Regions from separate parts of the Streptomyces sp. TAA040 genome, predicted to be linked through region 3. Evidence: riboswitches for the same ligand, from Rfam matches in the RefSeq annotation. Region 3 holds a riboswitch; each other region holds the start of a gene.
The links. Region 3 has a riboswitch for cobalamin ahead of H300_RS0115365 (GHMP family kinase ATP-binding protein). Riboswitches for the same ligand answer to the same signal wherever they lie in the genome.

Region 1 (5,375 bases), on a different contig from region 3:
TCCCGCCACTCCGGCCGCATTCCGCCCCACCTCTGGCCGCGCACACTACCGGGACGCCCCCGGCGGGCGGCGGAGGCGCGGAACGTGACCGGGATCTCCTGCCCCGCGGAGCGGACCCGGCAGGGGGCGGTTCGGCTACCGTTCACCACGTCGCCGTTGCACGTTGCTCTCGGGTTTCCGCGGGTGTCGACCGGTGTTTCCCACCGGTTCACCGCGGACCTCCGAGCGAGCCCCGGTGCGGCACGCAAGGGCGCACGTCAGCCGCATATTCGGAAGGGCACCGCACCCCTGGAACTGCGACACCCCGAAGCCTGCCCCAGTTCACCTTCCGTTCACCCTGCGTCCTTACGTTCACCGAGCCCCCTGACCGCCGAACTGATTGCCGGGTGAATGGAACACGTCACGCTTCTCATCGGGATCGTGATCGTCACGGCCTTGGTGTTCGACTTTACGAACGGCTTCCACGACACGGCCAACGCCATGGCCACCACCATCTCCACCGGCGCGATGCGGCCCAAGGCCGCGGTGGGGATGTCCGCCGCCCTGAACCTCGTCGGTGCCTTCCTCTCGGTGGAGGTCGCCACCACGATCTCGAAGGGGATCATCGACGAGACGGCCGGCATACGCCCCGAAGTGATCTTCGCCGGGCTCGTCGGAGCCATCCTCTGGAACCTGTTGACCTGGCTGGGCGGCCTGCCCTCCAGCTCCTCGATGGCACTGTTCGGCGGTCTGATGGGCGCCACCATCGCCTCGGTCGGCGTGGGCGCCGTCCACTTGGACGCGGTGCTCACGAAGGTGCTGCTCCCGGCCTGCATCGCCCCGCTGGTCGCCGGTGTGGCCGCGATGCTCGCCACCCGGCTGACGTACCGCACGACCCGCGGTGCCGACCCGCAGCGGACCTCCAAGGGGTACCGCCGGGGTCAGATCACCTCCGCCGCGCTGGTCTCACTGGCCCACGGCACCAACGACGCGCAGAAGACGATGGGCGTGATGACGCTCGCGCTGATCTCCGGCGGCGCACTCGGGGCCGACGCCGACCCGCCGATGTGGGTGATCGCCTCCGCGGGCATCGCCATCGCTCTGGGCACCTACCTCGGCGGCTGGCGCATCATCCGCACCATGGGCAGGGGCCTGACGGACATCGCGCCGCCGCAGGGCTTCGCCGCGCAGACCAGCTCGGCCGTGACCATCCTCGCCTCCTCCCACCTCGGCTTCGCGCTGTCCACCACGCAGGTCTGCTCCGGTTCGGTGATGGGCTCCGGTCTCGGCCGCAAGGGGGGCGTCGTCCGCTGGAGCACCGCGAACCGGATGTTCGCCGCCTGGGCCCTGACCCTGCCGGCCGCCGGACTGGTCGCCGCACTCGCGGCCCTGCTCGCCGAGCAGGGCGACTGGGGCGTCACCGCGGTCGGCGTGGGGGCCCTCGCTGCCTGCCTCGCGATCTGGCTCGCCTCCCGCCGCGAGGTGGTCGACCACCGGAACGTCAACGACACCGACCACGAAGCCCCGGCTGACGCGGGCGTCACCGACACCGGTGGCACCGCTGACACCCCGGGCACCGGTGGCACCGCAAAGGCGCCGGCCGGCGCCGCCACCGCCGACGGGTCGAGCACCGACGGGCCGCCCGCCGCCGGGGAGCGAACCCCGGTGAGCGACGCCGTCCTCGCCGTCTCTCCCCCGCCGGCCGGCCCCTCCGGCGCCGGGACCGCCGGCCCCACGGACGCCGGGACCGGCGACCGGCCGGCCGGCGACCCGGCCGCCGCCAACAGGTGACCAGGAAGGAAACCGCGCAATGAACATCGAGTGGGCATCCCTCGGCGCCGTCTTCGGCGTCAGTATCCTCGCCACCATCGCTCTGGTGGGCGTCTTCACCCTCGGCATCGTGGGCGGCTCGGCCCGGTCCGCGAACGGCACCGCCAGCGCGGGCGGACGGGTGCTGTCCGTCCTCAGCTACACGCTCTGCGGAGTCGCCGTGGCCTACGGCATCTACATCATCGCCGCCTGAGACCGCCCCGGACGGCACACCGCGGGGGCGTCGGCAGCAGAACTGCAGCGCTCCCGCGGTGTGCCCTGCGGTGTGTCTGCTCGCACTCTCCCGTCGCAGGTCAGAGGGGAGTTGACGGCTCCCCGCGGGCGTGGTGGACTGCCCGTTGCCAAACGGCGGCAGGAGAGGAAGCCGGTGCGAGTCCGGCGCGGTCCCGCCACTGTCACCGGGGAGCACGCCCCCACCCACGTCACGGCCCGCGGGCTGGAAGGCCGGGGGCGCTGCCGATCCGGGAGCCAGGAGACTCTCACCGCCGGTCACGTCGAGCCAGGGCGCGGACCCTGAGTGAGGACACACCCATGCCCGGCATGCTGCTGCCACCGCCCCCTCCGCGCCACCGGGGTGAGACGGCCGGCTGACGACGCCATGGCTTTCTCCCCTTCGGGCGCGGTGCTCGGCTACCTCGCCGACGTGCTGGTCGCCGACCCCCGCCGTGGCCACCCGGTAGCCGCTTTCGGCCGGGCCGCCACCGCCGCAGAACGACGCCTGTGGCGCGACGACCGGGCCGCGGGCGCCCTGCACACCGCGCTCTGCGCGGGCGGTGCCGCCGTGCTCGCCGCTGCCGTTGACCGCGCTCTGGCGGTGCCCGCGCGCCGCACCGGGACACCCCGACGGCTCGCCGACGCCGCGGGCGGCCTACCGGCGGTCGCCCTCACCGCAGCCGTCACCTGGTCCGTCCTCGGCGGCACCTCGCTGGGACGGGAGGCGCGGCTGGTGGCCGAGGCGCTGGCAGAGGAGGACCTCGGCACCGCCCGGGAACTGCTCCCGCGCCTCTGCGGCCGCGACCCGCAGGCGCTCGACTCCCCCGCCCTGGCCCGGGCCGTCGTCGAGTCGGTCGCCGAGAACACCTCGGACGCGGTGGTGGGCGCGCTGGTGTGGGCGGCGCTCGGCGGCGTGCCGGGGATGGCCCTCTTCCGGGCGGCGAACACCCTGGACGCGATGGTGGGCCACCGGTCCCCCCGCTACCGACGGTTCGGCTGGGCCGCCGCCCGGCTGGACGACGTGCTGGGCCTTCCGGGCTCCCGGCTGACCGCACTGCTGGCGGCGGCCGCCGGTCCCGACCCGGCAGGAGCCCTGCGGGTCCGGGCCGCGGACGCCGGCCGCCACCCCAGCCCCAACGCCGGGCCGGTGGAGGCCGCGTTCGCCGGAGCCCTCGGGCTGCGTCTGGGGGGCACCCTCGCGTACGGCGGGCGGGTCGAGCACCGACCGGTGCTGAACGCCGGGGGGCGCGCCCCGGGCCCCGCGGACATCGAGGCGGCCGTCCGGCTGTCCCGGCGGGTCGGCGCGCTGGCGCTCGGCGTCGCCCTCGTGGCACGGCAGGCGCGGCGCGCCGGGAGGAGGCGGCGTCATGCCGGATGAGAGGGGCGGCGCCCGGAACGCGGCCGGCACCCCCCGGGCGACGGGGGGCGGTCTGCTGGTGGCGGGGACGACCTCGGACGCCGGCAAGAGTGTGGTCACCGCGGGCGTCTGCCGGTGGCTGGCCCGCCGCGGCGTCAAAGTGGCCCCTTTCAAGGCGCAGAACATGTCGCTGAACTCCTATGTCACCCTGGAAGGGGCGGAGATCGGCCGGGCGCAGGCGATGCAGGCCGCGGCCGCCGGGGTGGAACCGAGCGCGCTGATGAACCCGGTGCTGCTGAAGCCCGGCGGGGACCGCACCAGCCAGGTGGTCCTGCTGGGGCGGCCGGTGGGCGAGATGAGCGCCCGCGGCTACCACTCGGAGCGCCGGGGACAACTGCTCGACACAGTCGCCGCCTGCCTGGCGGAGCTGCGGCGCGACCACGACGCGGTGATCTGCGAGGGCGCGGGCAGCCCCGCGGAGATCAACCTGCGGCAGGGCGACATCGTCAACATGGGACTCGCCAGGGCAGCACGGCTCCCGGTGCTGGTGGTCGGCGACATCGACCGCGGCGGCGTCTTCGCCTCCTTCTTCGGGACGACCGCGCTGCTCTCGGCCGCCGACCAGGAACTCGTCGCGGGCTACTTGGTCAACAAGTTCCGCGGCGACGTGTCGCTGCTGCGTCCCGGCCTGGACATGCTGCGCACGCTCACCGGGCGTCCGACGCTGGGCGTGCTGCCGTTCCGCCACGGTCTGGGCATAGACGAGGAGGACGGCCTGCGGGTGTCGCTGCGCGGCACCGTGCGGGAGAGCAGCACGGCGGCGCCGCACGGCGCGGACGTGCTGCGGGTCGCCGTGCTGCCTGTGCCGCTGATGTCCAACTTCACGGACGTCGACGCGCTGGCCGCCGAGCCCGGTGTGGTGGTGCGGTTCTGCGACCGCCCGGAGGAGCTGGCCGACGCCGACCTGGTGATCGTGCCCGGTACCCGCGGCACGGTCCGCGCCCTGGAGTGGCTGCACCGGCGGGGGCTGGCCGCGGCGCTGCGACGGCGGGCCGCCGAGGGGCGCCCGGTGCTCGGCATCTGCGGCGGTTTCCAGCTGCTGGGCAGCCGTATCGAGGACGAGGTGGAGTCCCGGGCCGGGACGGTCGAGGGCCTCGGCCTGCTACCGGTGCGGGTGCGGTTCCACCGGGAGAAGACCCTGGCGCGGCCGGAGGGCGAAGCCCTGGGCGAGCCGGTGCGGGGCTACGAGATCCACCACGGGGTGGCCGAGGTCACCGGCGGCGAGCCCTTCCTCGACGGCTGCCGCTCGGGTGCCGTGCGAGGTACCCACTGGCACGGCTCGCTGGAGAGCGACGGCTTCCGGCGGGCCCTGCTGCGGACCGTCGCGGCAGAGGCGGGCCGGGATTTCGTCCCCGCGCCCGACACCTCGTTCGGCGCGCTGCGCGAGGAGCAGCTCGACCGGCTGGGCGACCTCGTCGAGGAGCACGCGGACACCGAGGCGCTGCTCCGCCTGATCGAGGGCGGTGCGCCCGCGGGGCTGCCGTTCGTACCGCCGGGGGCACCGTGGTGAGCCCGGGGCGGGCGGCGCCGGGACGGCAGCCGGTCGCCGCGGGTTCGGCACCGCCCGCGAACACGGCACGCCCCGTGCAGGAGGAGCGAAGCCCGGCCGGTCAGGCCGGGGGACCCGACAGGAGAGTGAGTGACCGATGAGCACCCCCTACCCCTTCACCGCGATCGTCGGCATGGACGACCTGCGGCTGGGGCTGCTGCTCAACGCGGTCAGCCCGTCCATCGGCGGGGTGCTGGTCCGCGGCGAGAAGGGCACGGCGAAGAGCACCGCCGTACGGGCGCTGGCCGCGCTGCTGCCCGAAGTCGCCGTGGTGGAGGGCTGCCGCTTCGCCTGTGATCCCCGGGCGCCGGACCCCGCCTGCCCGGACGGCCCGCACGAGGGGTCCCTCGACGGCTCCTGCCGTCCGACCCGGATGGTGGAGCTTCC
Region 2 (5,375 bases), on a different contig from region 3:
CGACTCCATCTGGTCCAGCATCGCGTCGAACCCGGCGTCCTCGTAGACGTGGACGGCGATGATCGGCCCGAAGTACTCCGTCTTGAAGACCTCGTTCTCCGGGTCGGTGCAGGTGATGACGGTCGGCCGGACGAACCAGCCCACCGAGTCGTCGCACGTGCCACCGGCCACGATCTCGCAGGTCGGGTCCGCCGCGGCCCGCGCGATGGCGGCTTTGCTCTTGGCGAACGCGCGGTCGTCGATCACCGCGCCCATGAAGTGCGACAGATCGCTGACGTCACCCGTCGTGAGGCCCTCGACCTCGGCGACCAGGTCGTCCTTGAAGCCGCCCTCCCAGAGGGAGCGCGGCACGTAGGCGCGAGAGGCGGCCGAGCACTTCTGGCCCTGGTACTCGAAGGCGCCCCTGACAACGGCGGTCTTCAGGATCGCCGGGTCGGCCGTGGGGTGGGCGACGATGAAGTCCTTGCCGCCGGTCTCGCCGACGATCCGCGGGTAGGAGCGGTAGCGCTCGATGTGGGTGCCGACCTGCTGCCACAGGTACTGGAAGGTGGCGGTGGACCCGGTGAAGTGGACACCGGCGAGCTCCGGGTGCGGCAGCGCCACCTCGGACACCGCCTTGCCGTCCCCGGTGACGAGGTTGATGACGCCCTTGGGCAGGCCCGCCTCTTCGAGCAGCTCCATGAGCAGGACCGCGGAGTGGGTCTGGGTGGGCGAGGGCTTCCACACCACGACGTTGCCCATCAGCGCCGGAGCGGTCGGCAGGTTGCCGGCGATGGCGGTGAAGTTGAACGGGGTGACCGCGTAGACGAAGCCCTCCAGCGGCCGGTGGTCCAACCGGTTCCACACGCCCTTGGGCTGCATGGGCGGCTGCTCGGTGAGCAGCTCACGGGCGAAGTGCACGTTGAAGCGCCAGAAGTCGATCAGCTCGCAGGGCGCGTCGATCTCGGCCTGCTGTGCCGTCTTCGACTGCCCGAGCATGGTCGAGGCCGCGATGGTCTCGCGCCACGGGCCCGAGAGCAGCTCGGCGGCCTTCAGGATGATCGCCGCACGGTCGTCGAAGGACATCGCACGCCACGCCGGGGCCGCCGCCAGCGCGGCGTCGACGGCCTCCTGGGCGTCGTCCCGGGTGGCGTGCGCGGAGGTGCCGAGCACCGCGGCGTGGTGGTGGGGCTGGACCACGGTGAAACGCTCGCCGCCGCCCATCCGCTTCTGCCCGTTGATCGTCATGGGCAGGTCGATCGGGTTCTCGGCCAGCTCCTTGAGCCTGGTCTCCAGCCGGGCGCGCTCCGGGCTACCGGGGGCGTAGCCGTGGACCGGCTCGTTGTACGGGGCGGGGACCTGGGTCACAGCGTCCATGGCTGCCGTGTCTCCTTCGGTTGGAGGGGTGCGGGCTGTCGATCGGGTGGGTGGCGGGGCGCGCCCCGGGGGCGCGGCGGGCGTCCCGGACGGCGGTCAGCCGCGGGTGGCGAGCGAGCGCAGGAAGAAGGCGAGGTTGGCCGGACGCTCGGCGAGCCGGCGCATGAAGTAGCCGTACCAGTCGGTGCCGTACGGGACGTACACCCGCATCCGCTGCCCGTCGGCGACCAGCCGCTGCTGCTCGGCCTCGCGGATGCCGTAGAGCATCTGGAACTCGTACTCGTCCGGCTTGCGGCCGTAGCGGCGGGCCAGCTCCTGGGTGATGGCGACCATCCGCGGGTCGTGCGAGCCGACCATCGGGTAGCCGTCACCGGCGAGCAGGATCTTCAGACACCGTACGTACGCGCGGTCGACCTCGCGCTTGTCCTGGTACGCGACGGCGGCCGGCTCCTTGTAGGCGCCCTTGACCAAGCGTACGCGGGACCCCTCGGAGGCCAGCGCCCGGCAGTCGTCCTCGGTGCGGAACAGGTAGGACTGGACGACGGCGCCGGTCCGCGGAAAGCGTGCCCGCAGGTCAGTGAGGATGGCCAGAGTGGAGTCGACCGTGGTGTGGTCCTCCATGTCCAGGGTGACGGTGGTGCCCGCCTCGGCCGCCGCCTCGACCACCGGCAGCACGTTCCGGTGGGCCAGCTCGTGGCCACCGGGCAGCGCCTGGCCGAAGGCGGAGAGCTTGACCGACATCTCCGCACGCGGTCCGAGTCCCTCGGCGGCGAGCCGCTCGGTCAGGGCCAGGTAGGCGTCACGGGCGGCGAGCGCCTCGGCGGGGTCGGTGACGTCCTCACCGAGGTGGTCCAGGGTCACGTACAACCCCCGGGCGGCGAGCGAGCGGACGACCGCCACGGAGGCGTCCAGCCGCTCCCCCGCGACGAAGCGGTTCACCACCGGACGGGTGAGCGGCGCGGCCGAGACGATACGGCGAATGCCGTCGCTGCCGGCGGCAGCGCGAAGCACGGGACCCAGCACGGGCACCTCCACTGTGGCGGGCTGTTGAACGGCAAGATGAGCCACCGTGAAACCTAAGGATCGCGCCGCGGGACAGCCATGGACACGTGTCACGGGTCCGTGTCCCGGATCTCAGACATCTGTATGAGAATGGTTTCGGCAAGCAGCGCGGCCGGAACCGTTCGGCCGCGGGCCCGGGAGCACGAAGGCGGCGGACACCGATGCGGGAGGACTACCAGGCGCTGATCGACGAGGTGTCGGCCCTGCTGGGCACCCCGGCCACCCTGGAGAACCGGGACTTCGGACTGATCGCGTTCGGCGCGCACGAGAGCGACGACGCCGAACTGCTGATGGATCCGGTACGGACCCGCTCGATCATGCAGCGGCGGTCCAGCACGGCGGTGCGCGCCTGGTTCGAGGGCTTCGGGATCACCCGTGCCACCGGTCCGGTGCGAATCCCTCCGGAGCCCGCCGCAGGCGTGGTCAAGGGCCGTGTGTGCCTGCCCGTCCGGCACCACGGCGTGGTGCATGGCTACATCTGGCTGCTCGACGACGGCGCGCTCTCCCTGGCCGATCCGCGGCTGGCGGAGGCCCTCGCCACGGCGGGCCGGATCGGCTCGCTGCTGGCCGCGGAGGCCAGGGCGGGAGCCCGGCTCGGCGAGCTGCTGCACGGTTCCCTCGCCGGGAGCACTCCCGGTGCCCGTCGGAGCGCCACCGAGGAACTGGCCGAGGCCCTCGGGCCCGCGGCGGACGGGCCACTGGCACTGCTGGCGGTCTCCCCCTGGCAGGAGCACACCGCCGAGGACGCCGAGCCCGGACCGGAACCGCCGTCCGCCGGGCTGCCGCAGGTACCGGTGCGCACCGTGCTGCGCGCGGGGGCGACGAGCGGCCAGCGCGGCGCCGTCCTGGCCGCCGTGGTGCGGCTGCGCTCGGCGGCGGACACGGCGGCCGGAGCCGCCGCGCGCACCGCCGCGGACCGGCTGCTGCGGTCCCCCCGGGCCGCCGGCGGGACGGCCGGGGTCAGCGCGGTCCGGCAGGGGACGGCCGAGCTGGCGGAGGCCTGGCAGCAGGCGCTGGCCGCCGCGGCGGCCGCGCACGCGGAGGAGGGGCTGGGGCCGGTGGCGCTCTGGTCGGAGATCGGCGCGTACCGGATGCTGACCGCGCTGCCCGCCGCGTCGCGCAGCGACCCGGTGGTGGGGACGCTGCTGAAACCCGCCCACCGGGAGACGGCGCGTACCGCGGAGGTGTTCCTGGACTGCGCCGGACAGGCGGGACGCACGGCGGCCGCCCTGGGCATCCACCGTCAGACGCTGTACTACCGGCTGTCCCGGGTCGAGCAGCTCACCGGGCTCGACCTCGGCAGCGGCGGCGACCGGCTGCTCCTGCACCTGGCCCTCAAGGCAGCCCGGCTGTGAGCCAGGCGCTCAAGGCCGCCCGGCGGTGAGCGGACGGCCCGGCGTCGCGCCCGTCGGCACCGGCTGCGGCGTCCCGCGCCCCGGGAACCTGCCCCGTGCACCCCCGGCGCGCCCCGGGCTCGCGTAGGCTGGCCGCGCAGCTGGTTCGCCCCGTCCGCCAGGCGGGAGCGTCGCAAGAGGGAACCCGGTGGGATTCCGGGACTGCCCCGCAGCGGTGAGCGGGAACGACCGCCGTCATGAGCACTTGACCCCTTCCGGGGTCTGGGAAGCGACGGCCACTAGGTGTCTGCCTCCGGCAGACCTGCCCGCGAGTCCGAAGACCTGCCGCTGCCCGTGCGCGAGCGCCGCGCACGGTGATCCCGGTGACCTCGTGGGCGGGTCGGGTGAGCAGCAGCGGTCGGCCGCGGTGACCTCGCGCAGCCGTCCGCCGATTGCGCGCTCCCTTCGCGCCTCCCGTCGTCGTCCGGGTTCTACGGAGACACACTCGCGAAGGAGAGTTCCGTGACAGTCGAGTCCGCAGCAGCGGCCACCGGATCCACCGTGCACGGCTACCCGCGGCAAGGTCCGCACCGGGAGCTGAAGAAGGCGGTCGAGGGCTACTGGCAGGGTCGGGTCGGAGCCGGTGAGCTCCGGACCACCGCCGCCGCGCTGCGCCGTGCCAACTGGCGCGCCCTCGCCGACGCCGGCATCGGCGAGGTCCCGACCGGTGACTTCTCGTACTACGACCACGTGCTGGACACCAGCGTCATGGTCGGCGCGATCCCCGACCGCCACCGGGCGGCCGTCGAGGCCGACCCGCTGGACGGCTACTTCGCGATGGCGCGCGGCACCGCCGAGTCCGCCCCACTGGAGATGACCAAGTGGTTCGACACGAACTACCACTATCTCGTGCCGGAGTTGGGCCCCGACACCGTCTTCACCGCTGACTCCGCCGCTCAGGTCACCGGGCTCACCGAGGCCCTCTCCCTCGGCCACCGCGCCCGCCCCGTCCTGCTCGGCCCGCTCACCTACCTGCTGCTGGCGAAGCCCGCCCCCGGAGCCGCGGCGGACTTCGAGCCCCTGACCCTGCTGGACCGGTTGCTGCCGGTCTACGCCGAGGTACTGGCCGATCTGCGGGCAGCGGGCGCCGACTGGGTCCAGCTCGACGAACCCGCTCTGGTGCAGGACCGCTCCCCCGCCGAGTCCGGGGCCGCGGCCCGCGCCTACCGGACGCTGGGCGCGCTCACCGACCGGCCGAAACTGCTGGTCGCGTCGTACTTCGACCGCCTGGGCGAGGCCCTGCCCGTGCTGGCCAAGGCGCCGGTCGAGGGCTTGGCCCTCGACTTCACCGGTCGGGCTGCGGCCAACCTCGACGGGCTGGCGGCGGTCGGCGGAATCCCCGGCAAGCGGCTGGTCGCCGGGGTGGTCGACGGGCGGAACGTCTGGATCAACGACTTCGAGAAGTCCCTCTCGCTGCTGGGGACACTGCTCGGACTCGCGGGGCGGGTCGATGTGGCCGCCTCCTGCTCGCTGCTGCACGTCCCACAGGACGTCCGCGCGGAACGCGAGATCGACCCGCAGGTCGCGCGGTGGCTCAGCTTCGCCCGCCAGAAGTGCGACGAG
Region 3 (5,375 bases):
CGCCGTCGCCTTGTCGCCAGCCATCATCCCCGCTCCGGGACGCCGTGTCGGCCGTCAGTCCGTCTCCTGGGTGTGCGGGGCCGTAGCAGGCGGATGGGTCGGACGGTCCCGCCCGCCGTCGCGGCCGGACACCACCACGACGACCAGCCCGACAACAAGGGCTGCTGCGACGACACGTCCGCTCGCGCGCGCCCACCAGGCCGGACGGGCCGCATTCGCCCCTCCCCTCGGCGGGCCCAGCCGTTCGGCCCGCCGTGCCGGTCTCAGCAGACGGAGCAACAACAGCGCGGCAACGGGTATCTGCAACAGCCAGAGAACGGTGCGCGGCCACTCACCGAACCAGACGTTGGTTCCGTACAGCAGTGTGTGCCACACGCTCAGCACGTAGACGACGATCACGAACCGGTGCAGACGCCGCCAGGTGTTCGCGCCGATGCGATGCCGGACGTAGAACAGCAGGCCGAGCGGAACTGCCAGGTACAGGGCCCCCTGGCCCAGGGGGATGGCGATCTGGCCGGTACCGGAGTCGTACCAGCCGGGCACGAAGCTGTCGGCGAAACCCACCCACAGGCGCCTGGCCCAGCCCACCTCCGACTCGTAGCGCACCAGCTCCGCAGCGAACATCAGCGCGTGGGCGAACATCAGCGCCGTGGTCGTCAGGCTCGTGGTGCGGTGCCAACGTTCCAACGTCTGCCGAGAGACAGGCGGCCGGGCGGTGCGCGGCCCCGACAGCAGCAGACCGAGTACGACCGTGCCCCAGGCCCACAGCAGACCGGACCAGCCGAACGCCTGGCTGAGCAGGTACATCCAGTAAGTGCGGGCGTCGTCCATGAACGGCATGACCGCGACGGTGTCCGAAGTGCCCGACTCCATGCGCACCCACAGCAACACGAACACGAGCGCCGTGACCACCACCGCAGCGGTGGCGTCGGGCAGGGCGGACCGCAGGTCGCCGCGCAGCGCGACGCGGTCCCCGGGAGGCCGCCCGCCTCCGGGCGGGGCTACTGACCCGCCGTCCAACGTGGCGTCTGGTGTCATCAGGGGCCTTTCGGGCATGGGCCACCGCGGCAACGGTGTGCATGTGTCGTGAGGGAACGAGTCTGGCTGATGGGGCGGCTATCCCCAGAGGCGTTATCCGGCCAAAGCTCCACCACACGCGTACAGGGGTCGCCCACGTACACGCTCCCCTCCGGATTCAGGACAACCGCCGAAGCCCCACTGTCTCAGGAGTACGAGCGCCCGTACGCTGAGGCACGCAGTCGGTTCGCGCCTCCCGTCCGCCCGGACACCGGGGGCGCGACGCAAGAGGGAACCCGGTGCGAATCCGGGGCTGTCCCGCAGCGGTGAGTGGGAACGAACGCCGTCGATGTCACTGGGCCCGCGCCAGGGCCCGGGAAGAGACGGCCGATAGGTGTCCGCCCCTTCGGCTGACGCGCCCGCGAGTCCGAAGACCTGCCGCTGCGTCCGCGTCCCGCGCGGGCTGTGCACGTGACCTCGTGGACTGGGTCGGCGGTACGGGCGGACGTACGTCGTGCGTGTGACCGCGCCTCCTTCCCTGTCGGTGTTCAAGGGCCGGTACGGAGGAGGATGGTGTGCGGGACCCAGCCGCTGCGCGTCGGCCTTTCCGACCCCGGGTCGACGTGGCGTCCGACGGACCGGAACGGGCGATTCTCGCACCGGTCGCGGGCGGGCTCCAGGAATGGGAGAGGTCACGCGGCACGGTGTCCGGCGTCTGCCACGGAACTCTGGGCGAGCTGTACCAGGGCCCGTTGCAAGCAGGCAGCACTCCGGAGATCGCGGTGGTGTCCTTCCCTGTGGACCGTCACTCCTGGGTGTACTTCACACCGAGGTCGACGGCCGGACCGCGGCGCTCGCCGGCGCTGGGTGAGAAGTCGTCAACAGCCGCGCGGATCTTTCTGGACCACTACGGTCTCACCCTGCCCCCGGGTGACTGGCGGACCCACTCCGAACTGCCGGTGGGCGTGGGGATGGCCAGTTCGACGGCGGATGTCGTGGCGACGCTGCGCTGTCTGTTCCGTGCATTCTCCCTGCCGTACGAGGAGGGCGTGGTCCTCTGCATCCTGGCGGAGATCGAGCGCGCGGACAGCGTCTTCCTCGACGAGTTCGCCCTGTATCTCAGTGGGCGGCACCGGGTGGTGCGGCGGCTGGGACCGGACATCGGCTTCCACACCGCCTTCGTCACGGAACCCGGCACGGTGGACACCGCCGCCGTCACCCCCCTGCTGCTGGACCACTACCGACACCGCGGCGAGGAGTACCAGCGGTGCCTGACCGAACTGGTGAAGGGCTTCGGCTCGCGCGACGCCGTCGCCGTGGCCCGTGCTGCGACGATCAGCGCCGCGTTGTCCCAGGAGGTGCTGCCCAAGGCGAGCTTCGGCAGTCTGCAAGCACATCGTGAGCGGTTCGGAGCAGACGGGATCTTCGTCGCCCACACCGGGTGCCTGGCCGGCTATCTCTTCGCCTCACGCCCATGCGCCCACGTCAAGGCCGAGCTCTCCGCGTTCTTCCACTCGCTCGGCCACCAGTGCACCTTCGCCCAAGGAGGCTACGGGTGATCCACCCCCACATCGCCGATGCCCTGAAGGTCCCGGACCTCGTCCGGCTCACCGATGGACTGGTCCTGCTGCGGTTCGAGTCGATGAAGATCTACTCGGCCCTGGCCGCCGTCCGCCACCTGCTGGAGCGGGGCGCGGTCCGTCCGGGCCAGACCCTGATCGACAGCTCCAGTGGGATCTACGCCTACGCCCTCGCACTGGCCTGCCACCGGTACGGCATGCGGTGCCACATCGTCGCTTCCACCACCGTCGACGCCACCACCCTGGCCCAACTGGAGGTGCTCGGCTGCACCATGGAACAGGTGAGGCCGTCGCGGAACCTCGGGCTCGACCAGGAGCTCCGCGTGCGACGCGTGCGCGAGATACTCGACGAACGCCCTGACCACCACTGGATGCGCCAATACCACGACGGCATCCACTACCTCGGATACCAGGAGGTCGCCGACCGGATCGCCGCGCAGTTCCCCGCCGCGCCGCTGACGGTCGTCGGAGGGGTGGGTTCCGGAGCCTCGACCGGCGGCATCGTGCAACGTCTGCGCACCCGGGACTCCACCGTCCGTCTGGTCGGCGTCCAGCCTTTCGGCAGCGTCACCTTCGGCAGCCAGGAGCACCACGACCCGGATGCGATCATCGCCGGCATCGGCTCGTCGATCATCTTCGACAACGTCCGCCACCATCTCTACGACACCGTGCACTGGCTGGACTTCACCCATGCCATGTCCGGTGCCGTCGCCCTGCTGCGCCGACACGCGGTGTTCGCCGGACTGTCCACCGGCGCCGGCTACCTGACGGCGTCGTTCGAGGCCAGCCGCCACCCCGACCGACTGCACCTGGTGATAGGCGCGGACACCGGACACCGCTACGTGGAACGCGTGTTCGCCCGGCATGCCGAGGCCCTGGATCCGGCCACGCTCACCCCCCGCGAGGTCCGCAGTCCGGAGGAGATGACCATGCCCTGGTCGAGGATGCTGTGGCAGCGCACGCCCTGCCCGGCAGGCTGGAAGGAGAGTGCCGCATGACCGTGGCCTGCCTGGAGTCTCTGACCTTCGGCCTCGGCCACCTGGTCCGCGCGGCCGACCAGTTCGGCGAGCGTGTACTGCTCCTCACCCGGGACCCCGCCCACTACGCCTACGAGCTGAACCGGCTGCCCACCGACGCCCTTGATGTCGTCGTGACCGACACCTTCGACGTGGAGCGCGTGGCCGCTCTGCTGAGGCGCACCCCGGAGTTGCGGGGGCTGGTCAGTTCCACCGACACCTGGACCCTGGCCGGCGCCGCCCTCGCCGAACGCCTCGGACTGCCAGGCCTCGATCCAGCCGTCCAGCGGCTGACCCGGGACAAGGCCGCCGTACGCAACACGCTGCACGACGCGGGTCTCACTCGCGCAAGGGCCGTCGAGAGCACCGAACCGAACCACGGGGCACGCGACCTGTCGCTCGAGGAGGCAGGGCTGCCGCTCGTGCTCAAGGACACCGCGGGTACCGGGAGCCGTCACGTGTGGCTGGTCCGTGACGCGGGCGAACTGGAAGCGGCTCTGGCGGAGGCGTCCGGTCGGGACCTGAACGGACGGTTGTTCGCCGAGCCCTATTTCAGCGGCCCGGTGTACAGCGCCGAGACGCTCACCTGGAACGGCCGCACCAGGCTGCTGGGAGTTTCCAGCCGGCTCATGTCACCGGAGCCGTACTTCCGGGAGGAGGTCACCGCCTTCCCGGTGGCGTTCCCGAGTGCACAGCGAGCATCGCTCGCGTCGTGGCTCGACCGGGTACTCGCCTGTCTCGGCTACACCGACCGGTTCGCACATGTGGAGTTCGTGCTGACCGCCGACGGCCCGGAAGTGGTGGAGGTCAATCCCCGCATCGGAGGCGCACTGGTCGGAGAGGGCCTGTGTCGGGCGCTCGGCGTCAACGTGTACGAGGCGATGATCGAGGCAGCGCTCGGCCGCCGCCCCGGCCTCATGGACGCGGACCTCGCCGGCGGCCCGGCGGTGGCCTTCGTTCTCGGCTACCCGGCCGCAGCCGGCGTGTTCACCGGCGTCACCGGGCTCGACCGGCTCACCGACATGCCGGGCGTCCCCGCCTGGTATCCGACCAAACAGGTCGGCGAACTCATCGAGCACCTGGGCGACAGCCGTGGATACGCGGGCATCGTGTACGCGGAGGCGGAGACCGCCGAACTCGCCACCCATCGCGCGGTGTCCGCAGCCGGGTCCCTGCGGGTGCTCACCGACCCGTCCCCCGGCGCGGTCGGCCGGGAGACGCCCGGTGGCTGAGCCCACCCCCCGGGGGCCGGACCTGCGAGCGTCGCTCCTTCCGCTCACCGGTCCTCTGCGGTTCCTCCTGCTCAGCTCGTTCCTCATTCCGCTCGGCAGCTTCATGGTCCTGCCGTTCATGTCGGTGTTCCTCCACGAACGGCTCGGGATGGGACTCGGCACGGTCGGCGTCGTCCTGGCCGTGGCGTCACTCGTGCAGTTCTCCGGCGGCATCGTCGGCGGAGCCCTCGCGGACCGGGTCGGACTGCGCCGCACTATGCTGTGGGCACTCGTCGTCCGCACTGCCGGTTTCGCCGGGCTCCTGCTCGCCCTGCGCTGGCCGACCCTCGCGATCTGGGCGCTGGTCCTGACATGTTGCGGTGCCGCGCTCTACCTGCCCGCGAACAAGGCCTACCTGGTGCACGGCATCGAGGACGAGCGCCGTCCGGCGTTCCTCTCGGCAGGCAACGCGGCGCTCAACGCCGGTATGGCTGTCGGCCCGCTCGTCGCGGGACCGTTCGTCCTGTCGTCGCCCGGCTGGCTGTTCGCAG
Region 4 (5,375 bases), on a different contig from region 3:
GAGAAGTACGGGACGGAGCCCGGCTCCACGTCCGCGAGCCGCCCGGAGCGCTCGCCGGGCATGGTGGCCCGCTCGACGTAGTGTGCCTCCGACAGCCGCCCCGAACGCTCCAGAGCGCGGCGGACGTGGGGGAAGGTGCGGCCGAGCTTCATCACCGCGGCGGCGTCCGTGCCGGCCAGCCGGGCGGCCAGCTCCTCCTCCGGAAGCGTGCCGGGCAGCACCGTCAGCACCTCTTCGCCCTCCACCAGCGGACGGCCGAGTCGTGCCGCGGCGGCGCTGACCGAGGTGACGCCGGGGACGACCTCCGTCGGGTAGTGCGGGGAGAGCCGCTTGTGCATGTGCATGTAGGAGCCGTAGAACAGCGGGTCGCCCTCGGAGACGACGGCGACGGTGCGGCCCGCGTCCAGGTGGGCGGCGAGCCGGGCGGCACACTCGGTGTAGAACTCGTCCATCGCCCCCTGGTAGCCGCCCGGGTGGGTGGTCGTCCCGGTGGTGACCGGGTAGACCAGCGGTTCCTCGATGTGGTCCTCGCGCAGGTGGCCCGCCGCGATGGAGCGGGCGATACTGCTGCCGGGACGGGCGCTGTGGTAGGCGATCACGTCCGCCTCGACGATCACCTCGACCGCCCGCAGCGTCATCAACGACGGGTCGCCGGGGCCGAGTCCGACGCCGTACAGCCGCCCGGCGCCGGAACGCGCTTCGGGGGTCTCCGAGTTGTGCTGCTGCCCGCTCACTCTGCCTCGCTCGCAATCGCGTTGACCGCTGCCGCTGCCATGGCGCTGCCGCCACGCCGACCGCGGACCACCAGGTGCGGCAGTCCGGCCGGGTGGGCGGCGAGCGCGTCCTTCGACTCGGCGGCGCCGATGAAACCGACCGGCATGCCGATCACGGCGGCCGGCCGGGGAGCGCCGTCCTCGATCATCTCCAGCAGCCGGAACAGCGCGGTCGGCGCGTTGCCGACGGCCACCACCGCCCCGTCCAGCCGGTCGCGCCACAGCTCCAGGGCGGCGGCGCTACGGGTGGTGCCCATGCGGGCGGCCAGGTCGGCCACGCCGGGATGGGCCAGCGTGCACAGCACCTCGTTCCCGGCGGGCAGCCGCTTGCGGGTGACGCCGCTGGCCACCATGTTCGCGTCGCACAGGATGGGCGCACCGGAGTCCAGGGCGGCGCGGGCGCCCGTCACGACGTCTCGGGACCAGCCGATGTCGCGGACCAGGTCGACCATCCCGCAGGCGTGGATCATCCGCACCGCGACCCGGGCGACCTCGGGCGGCAGGGCCGACAGGTCCGCCTCGGCGCGGATGGTGGCGAAGGAGCGGCGGTAGATCTCGGCGCCGTCCTTTTCGTAGTCGAACACGGTGCTCTCGTTCATCTCGGCGGCTCTGCGGGGTGGGGAGCGGGAAGTGTCCCGGGCTCGGGGTGCTCGGGGGTCTCCTGGCGGTCGGTGCGTGCGGCCCCGGACGCGGCGCGTGGGGTCCCGGAGGCGGGGTGCGGGGTGTCGGCGGCGGTGCCGGAGGCACGGGCCCGGGCGATCGCGGACGCCAGCTCGTCGACCGGGGTGACGGGAGCGGCGGCATCCGGGCCGGCCTGCGGGGTGCCGTCCTGGGTGCCGCCCGGCGTGGCGGCCGTCGCGGTGGTGACGCGGTAGCCGTCGGCGCCGGCCGTCACCTGCACGTGCGGGCCCGACGGGCGGCCGCAGCGGCGTTCGCAGCCGGACCAGTAGACCGGCAGCGGGCGTCCGGCCCGGGCGGACGCGGGCGCGATCGGCTGCGCGGAGCCGGTCGCGGTGCCGCGGACGGCGGCGGCCGCGTCGGCCCGTACGTCGGCGTGGGACTTCGCGCAGCCGGGGCGTCCGGTGCAGGCGCCGACGTCCCGCCAGGGGGAGTCGGGGTCGGTGACCAGGTGCTCGGCGGGAAGCCCGTCCCCCGGGCCGGTGTCCGGGGCGATGCCGGGGACGAGCACGCCGCGCCAGGGGGTGACGCGGAGTTCGCCGTCTCCGCCCGCGGCGAGGTCCGCCAGCCGCTCCCAGGCGTCGGCACCGACCTGGCCGAGGGGCAGCAGGACGGAGAGCGTGACCCGGCCGTCGGCGCCCGTGAGCACGCCGGGGGCCGGCGGTGGCGCCGGAGCGGACGGCGCCGGGCGGTGCGGGACGGTCTCCGTCGGCACGTCGTGCCGGGCGGCGAGGGCGGCGACGTCGGCCGGGGACGGGCGGTGCGGCGCGGGGAGGTCGCGAACCCGCCAGATCCGCCCCCCGGCCGCGGCTTCGGGGGCGCACCCGTCGGCGGCGTCGAGGAAGGCGAGCGCGGTGCACCAGGCGGCCCGTACGGCGTCCGCACCCCTCGGTATCCGCAGGGCGGGAGCGGACGCTCCGCCGAGGTGGAGGAGGACGCTGCCGGCTGGTTCTGCGACCAAGGTCACATCGGCGTCGAGGGCGCGGACATCGCCGCGACCGTCGTCCAGGGCGAAGAGGAAGCGGCCGGACAGCCCGGCGGCCCGCTCCTGCGAGCAGAGCAGCGCGTCCAGTTGGCGTACCCAGCGTGCGGTGTCGGCGTACCCCTCGCCGTCCAGGCCGGAGAGTGGGGAGGCGACGATGTTGCGGACCCGTTCGTGCTGGGCCGAGGGCAGCAGACCGGCGGCCCCGAGCCGGGCGGCCAGCGCCTCGCCCGAGGTCGGATCGAGCCCTCGCACCTGCACATTTCCGCGCGAGGTCAGGTGCAGTCGACCGTCGCCGAGATCCTGCGAGACAGCGGCGAGGGCCTTTGCCTGAGTCGGGTTGAGGAGTCCGCCAGGGATGCGGATGCGTGCCAGGGCGCCGTCGTCCGCCGTGTGCAGTCGCAAGGCACCCGGGCAGGCGTCCTCGCGCGTCCGGGCGGCGGCGGCAGCCGGAAGCGGGTACGGAGCAGGGGCGGGCGGCATGGCGGCGAGCATACTCATGGCCACCGCACCCCGGGCGAAACGGGCAGCGCCCGCGGAACGGATCGGGCAGCTCCGGTGGGACGGGCCGATCGGCGTCCGGCCGCGCCCGCCTCGCGCTCGATCGGCGAAAAGGCACCGGTCGGGGTCTTGCGCCCAGCGCTTACTATTCTTCTCGGCGGTCCGGTCGGACCGCCACCGCCTGCGACGGCGACATGGGAGGAAGCCCGGTGCGAATCCGGCGCGGTCCCGCCACTGTGAGCCCCGACCCCTGAGGTCGGGTGAGCCAGGAACTCCCGCCGTCCATGACACCGCCCGGGGCGCGGACCCCGAGGAAGGCCTGACGCCGCATGATCCTGCTGTTGTCGACGTCCGACACCGACCTGCTCAGCGCCCGTGCCGCCGACGGCCCGGTGGGCTTCCGGCTCGCCAACCCCTCCCGGGTCGGGCTCGACGAACTCGACGCGCTGCTCGACGGCACCGACCTCGTGGTGGTCCGCCTCCTGGGCGGTGTCCGGGCCTGGCAGGACGGCCTGGGCCGGCTGCTCGCCGGCGACCGCCCGGTGATCGTCCTCACCGGTGAACAGGCCCCGGACGCGCAGTTGATGGAGAACTCCACCGTCCCGATCGGGATCGCCGCCGAGGCGCACGCGTACCTCGCGCACGGCGGGCCCGACAACCTGGACCAGCTGGGGCGCTTCCTCTCCGACACCGTGCTGCTGACCGGCCACGGCTTCGCCCCGCCGGAGCCCGCCCCCGCCTGGGGCCCGCTGGACCCCGAGCCCACCGGCGGCCCGGCGTCCGCGGGTCCCGGTACCGCCGGCGGGGACGTGCGCCCGCTGGTCGCGGTGCTCTACTACCGGGCGCACCACATGAGCGGCAACACCGCCTTCGTACGGGTGCTGTCCGAGCAGATCGAGCAGGCCGGCGGGCGGGCGATGCCGCTGTTCGTCGCCTCGCTGCGGGCCCCCGAGCCCGAGCTGATCGAACGGCTGCGGCACGCCGACGCCGTGGTCACCACCGTGCTCGCCGCCGGCGGCACCAAGCCCGCCGAGGCCTCCGCCGGCGGGGACGACGAGTCCTGGGACGCGGGCGCGCTCGCGGCGCTGGACGTGCCGATCCTCCAGGCGCTCTGCCTCACCGGCTCGCGCGCCGCGTGGGAGGGGAACGACGAGGGCCTCTCGCCGCTGGACGCCGCCACCCAGGTCGCGGTGCCGGAGTTCGACGGCCGGCTGATCACCGTCCCGTTCTCCTTCAAGGAGCTCGACGAGGACGGGCTGCCCGCCTACGTCGCCGACCCGGAACGCGCCGCACGGGTGGCCGGGATCGCCGTCCGGCACGCGCGGCTGCGACACCTGCCGAACGCAGGGAAGCGCCTGGCACTGGTGCTGTCCGCGTACCCGACCAAGCACTCCCGGATCGGCAACGCCGTCGGCCTGGACACCCCGGCCAGCGCCGTCGCCCTGCTGCGCCGCCTGCGCGAGGAGGGATACGACTTCGGGGACGGTCACGACGGCGCCGTGGGCGGCGAGGGGCCGGTGCCCGGGCTGGAGTCCGGGGACGGCGACGAGCTGATCCGCGCGCTGATCGACGCCGGCGGCCACGACCGCGAGTGGCTCACCGACGAGCAGCTGGCGGCCAACCCGGTACGCATCCCGGCCGCCGACTACCGCCGCTGGTTCGCGAAGCTGCCCGAGGAGCTGCGCACCTCCGTCGAGGAGCACTGGGGACCGCCCCCGGGCCGGATGTTCGTGGACACCAGCCGCAACCCGGACGGCGACATCGTGCTCGCCGCGCTGCGCCGCGGCAACCTGCTGATCCTCATCCAGCCGCCGCGCGGCTTCGGCGAGAACCCGATCGCGATCTACCACGACCCCGACCTGCCGCCCTCGCACCACTACCTGGCCGCGTACCGCTGGATCTCCGCGCCCCGCGAGGAGGGCGGCTTCGGCGGCGACGCCATGATCCACCTGGGCAAGCACGGCAACCTGGAGTGGCTGCCCGGCAAGAACGCCGGCCTGTCCGCGGCCTGCGCGCCGGACGCCGCACTCGGCGACCTCCCGCTCGTCTACCCGTTCCTGGTCAACGACCCGGGCGAGGGCACCCAGGCCAAGCGCCGGGTGCACGCGACGCTGGTGGACCACCTCGTCCCGCCGATGGCCCGCGCCGAGTCGTACGGCGACATCGCCCGCCTGGAGCAGCTCCTCGACGAGTACGCGGCGATCTCCGCCATGGACCCGGCCAAGCTGCCCGCCATCCGCGCGCAGATCTGGACGCTGATCCAGGCCGCCAAGCTCGACCACGACCTCGGTCTGGAGGCCCGGCCGGACGACGACGGCTTCGACGACTTCCTGCTGCACGTCGACGGCTGGCTCTGCGAGGTCAAGGACGCGCAGATCCGCGACGGCCTGCACGTCCTGGGCGGCGCACCGACCGGACCGGAACGCGTCAACCTGGTCCTG

Region 1: another riboswitch for cobalamin. It lies ahead of H300_RS0101780 (cobalamin biosynthesis protein); the one in region 3 lies ahead of H300_RS0115365 (GHMP family kinase ATP-binding protein).
Region 2: another riboswitch for cobalamin. It lies ahead of metE (5-methyltetrahydropteroyltriglutamate--homocysteine S-methyltransferase); the one in region 3 lies ahead of H300_RS0115365 (GHMP family kinase ATP-binding protein).
Region 4: another riboswitch for cobalamin. It lies ahead of cobN (cobaltochelatase subunit CobN); the one in region 3 lies ahead of H300_RS0115365 (GHMP family kinase ATP-binding protein).

What each region holds. Positions count from the first base shown of each region.
Region 1 covers NZ_AUKR01000001.1:396,227-401,601, reverse strand. Annotated here, with positions in the region: partial or broken gene H300_RS24510 (class II aldolase/adducin family protein) at 1-20, opposite strand, end outside; gene H300_RS0101790 (inorganic phosphate transporter) at 391-1,770, shown strand; gene H300_RS0101785 (hypothetical protein) at 1,790-2,002, shown strand; cobalamin riboswitch at 2,168-2,287, shown strand; gene H300_RS0101780 (cobalamin biosynthesis protein) at 2,408-3,400, shown strand; gene H300_RS0101775 (cobyric acid synthase) at 3,390-4,949, shown strand; gene H300_RS24505 (putative cobaltochelatase) at 5,086-5,375, shown strand, end outside.
Region 2 covers NZ_AUKR01000002.1:166,704-172,078, forward strand. Annotated here, with positions in the region: gene pruA (L-glutamate gamma-semialdehyde dehydrogenase) at 1-1,356, opposite strand, end outside; gene H300_RS0102800 (proline dehydrogenase family protein) at 1,453-2,379, opposite strand; gene H300_RS0102805 (helix-turn-helix domain-containing protein) at 2,580-3,773, shown strand; cobalamin riboswitch at 3,897-4,116, shown strand; gene metE (5-methyltetrahydropteroyltriglutamate--homocysteine S-methyltransferase) at 4,275-5,375, shown strand, end outside.
Region 3 covers NZ_AUKR01000016.1:1,918-7,292, forward strand. Annotated here, with positions in the region: gene H300_RS0115360 (ferric reductase-like transmembrane domain-containing protein) at 55-1,038, opposite strand; cobalamin riboswitch at 1,244-1,473, shown strand; gene H300_RS0115365 (GHMP family kinase ATP-binding protein) at 1,641-2,576, shown strand; gene H300_RS0115370 (pyridoxal-phosphate dependent enzyme) at 2,573-3,595, shown strand; gene H300_RS0115375 (ATP-grasp domain-containing protein) at 3,592-4,845, shown strand; gene H300_RS27100 (MFS transporter) at 4,838-5,375, shown strand, end outside.
Region 4 covers NZ_AUKR01000010.1:11,612-16,986, reverse strand. Annotated here, with positions in the region: gene H300_RS0110225 (precorrin-2 C(20)-methyltransferase) at 1-734, opposite strand, end outside; gene H300_RS0110220 (precorrin-8X methylmutase) at 731-1,372, opposite strand; gene cobG (precorrin-3B synthase) at 1,369-2,928, opposite strand; cobalamin riboswitch at 3,076-3,231, shown strand; gene cobN (cobaltochelatase subunit CobN) at 3,264-5,375, shown strand, end outside.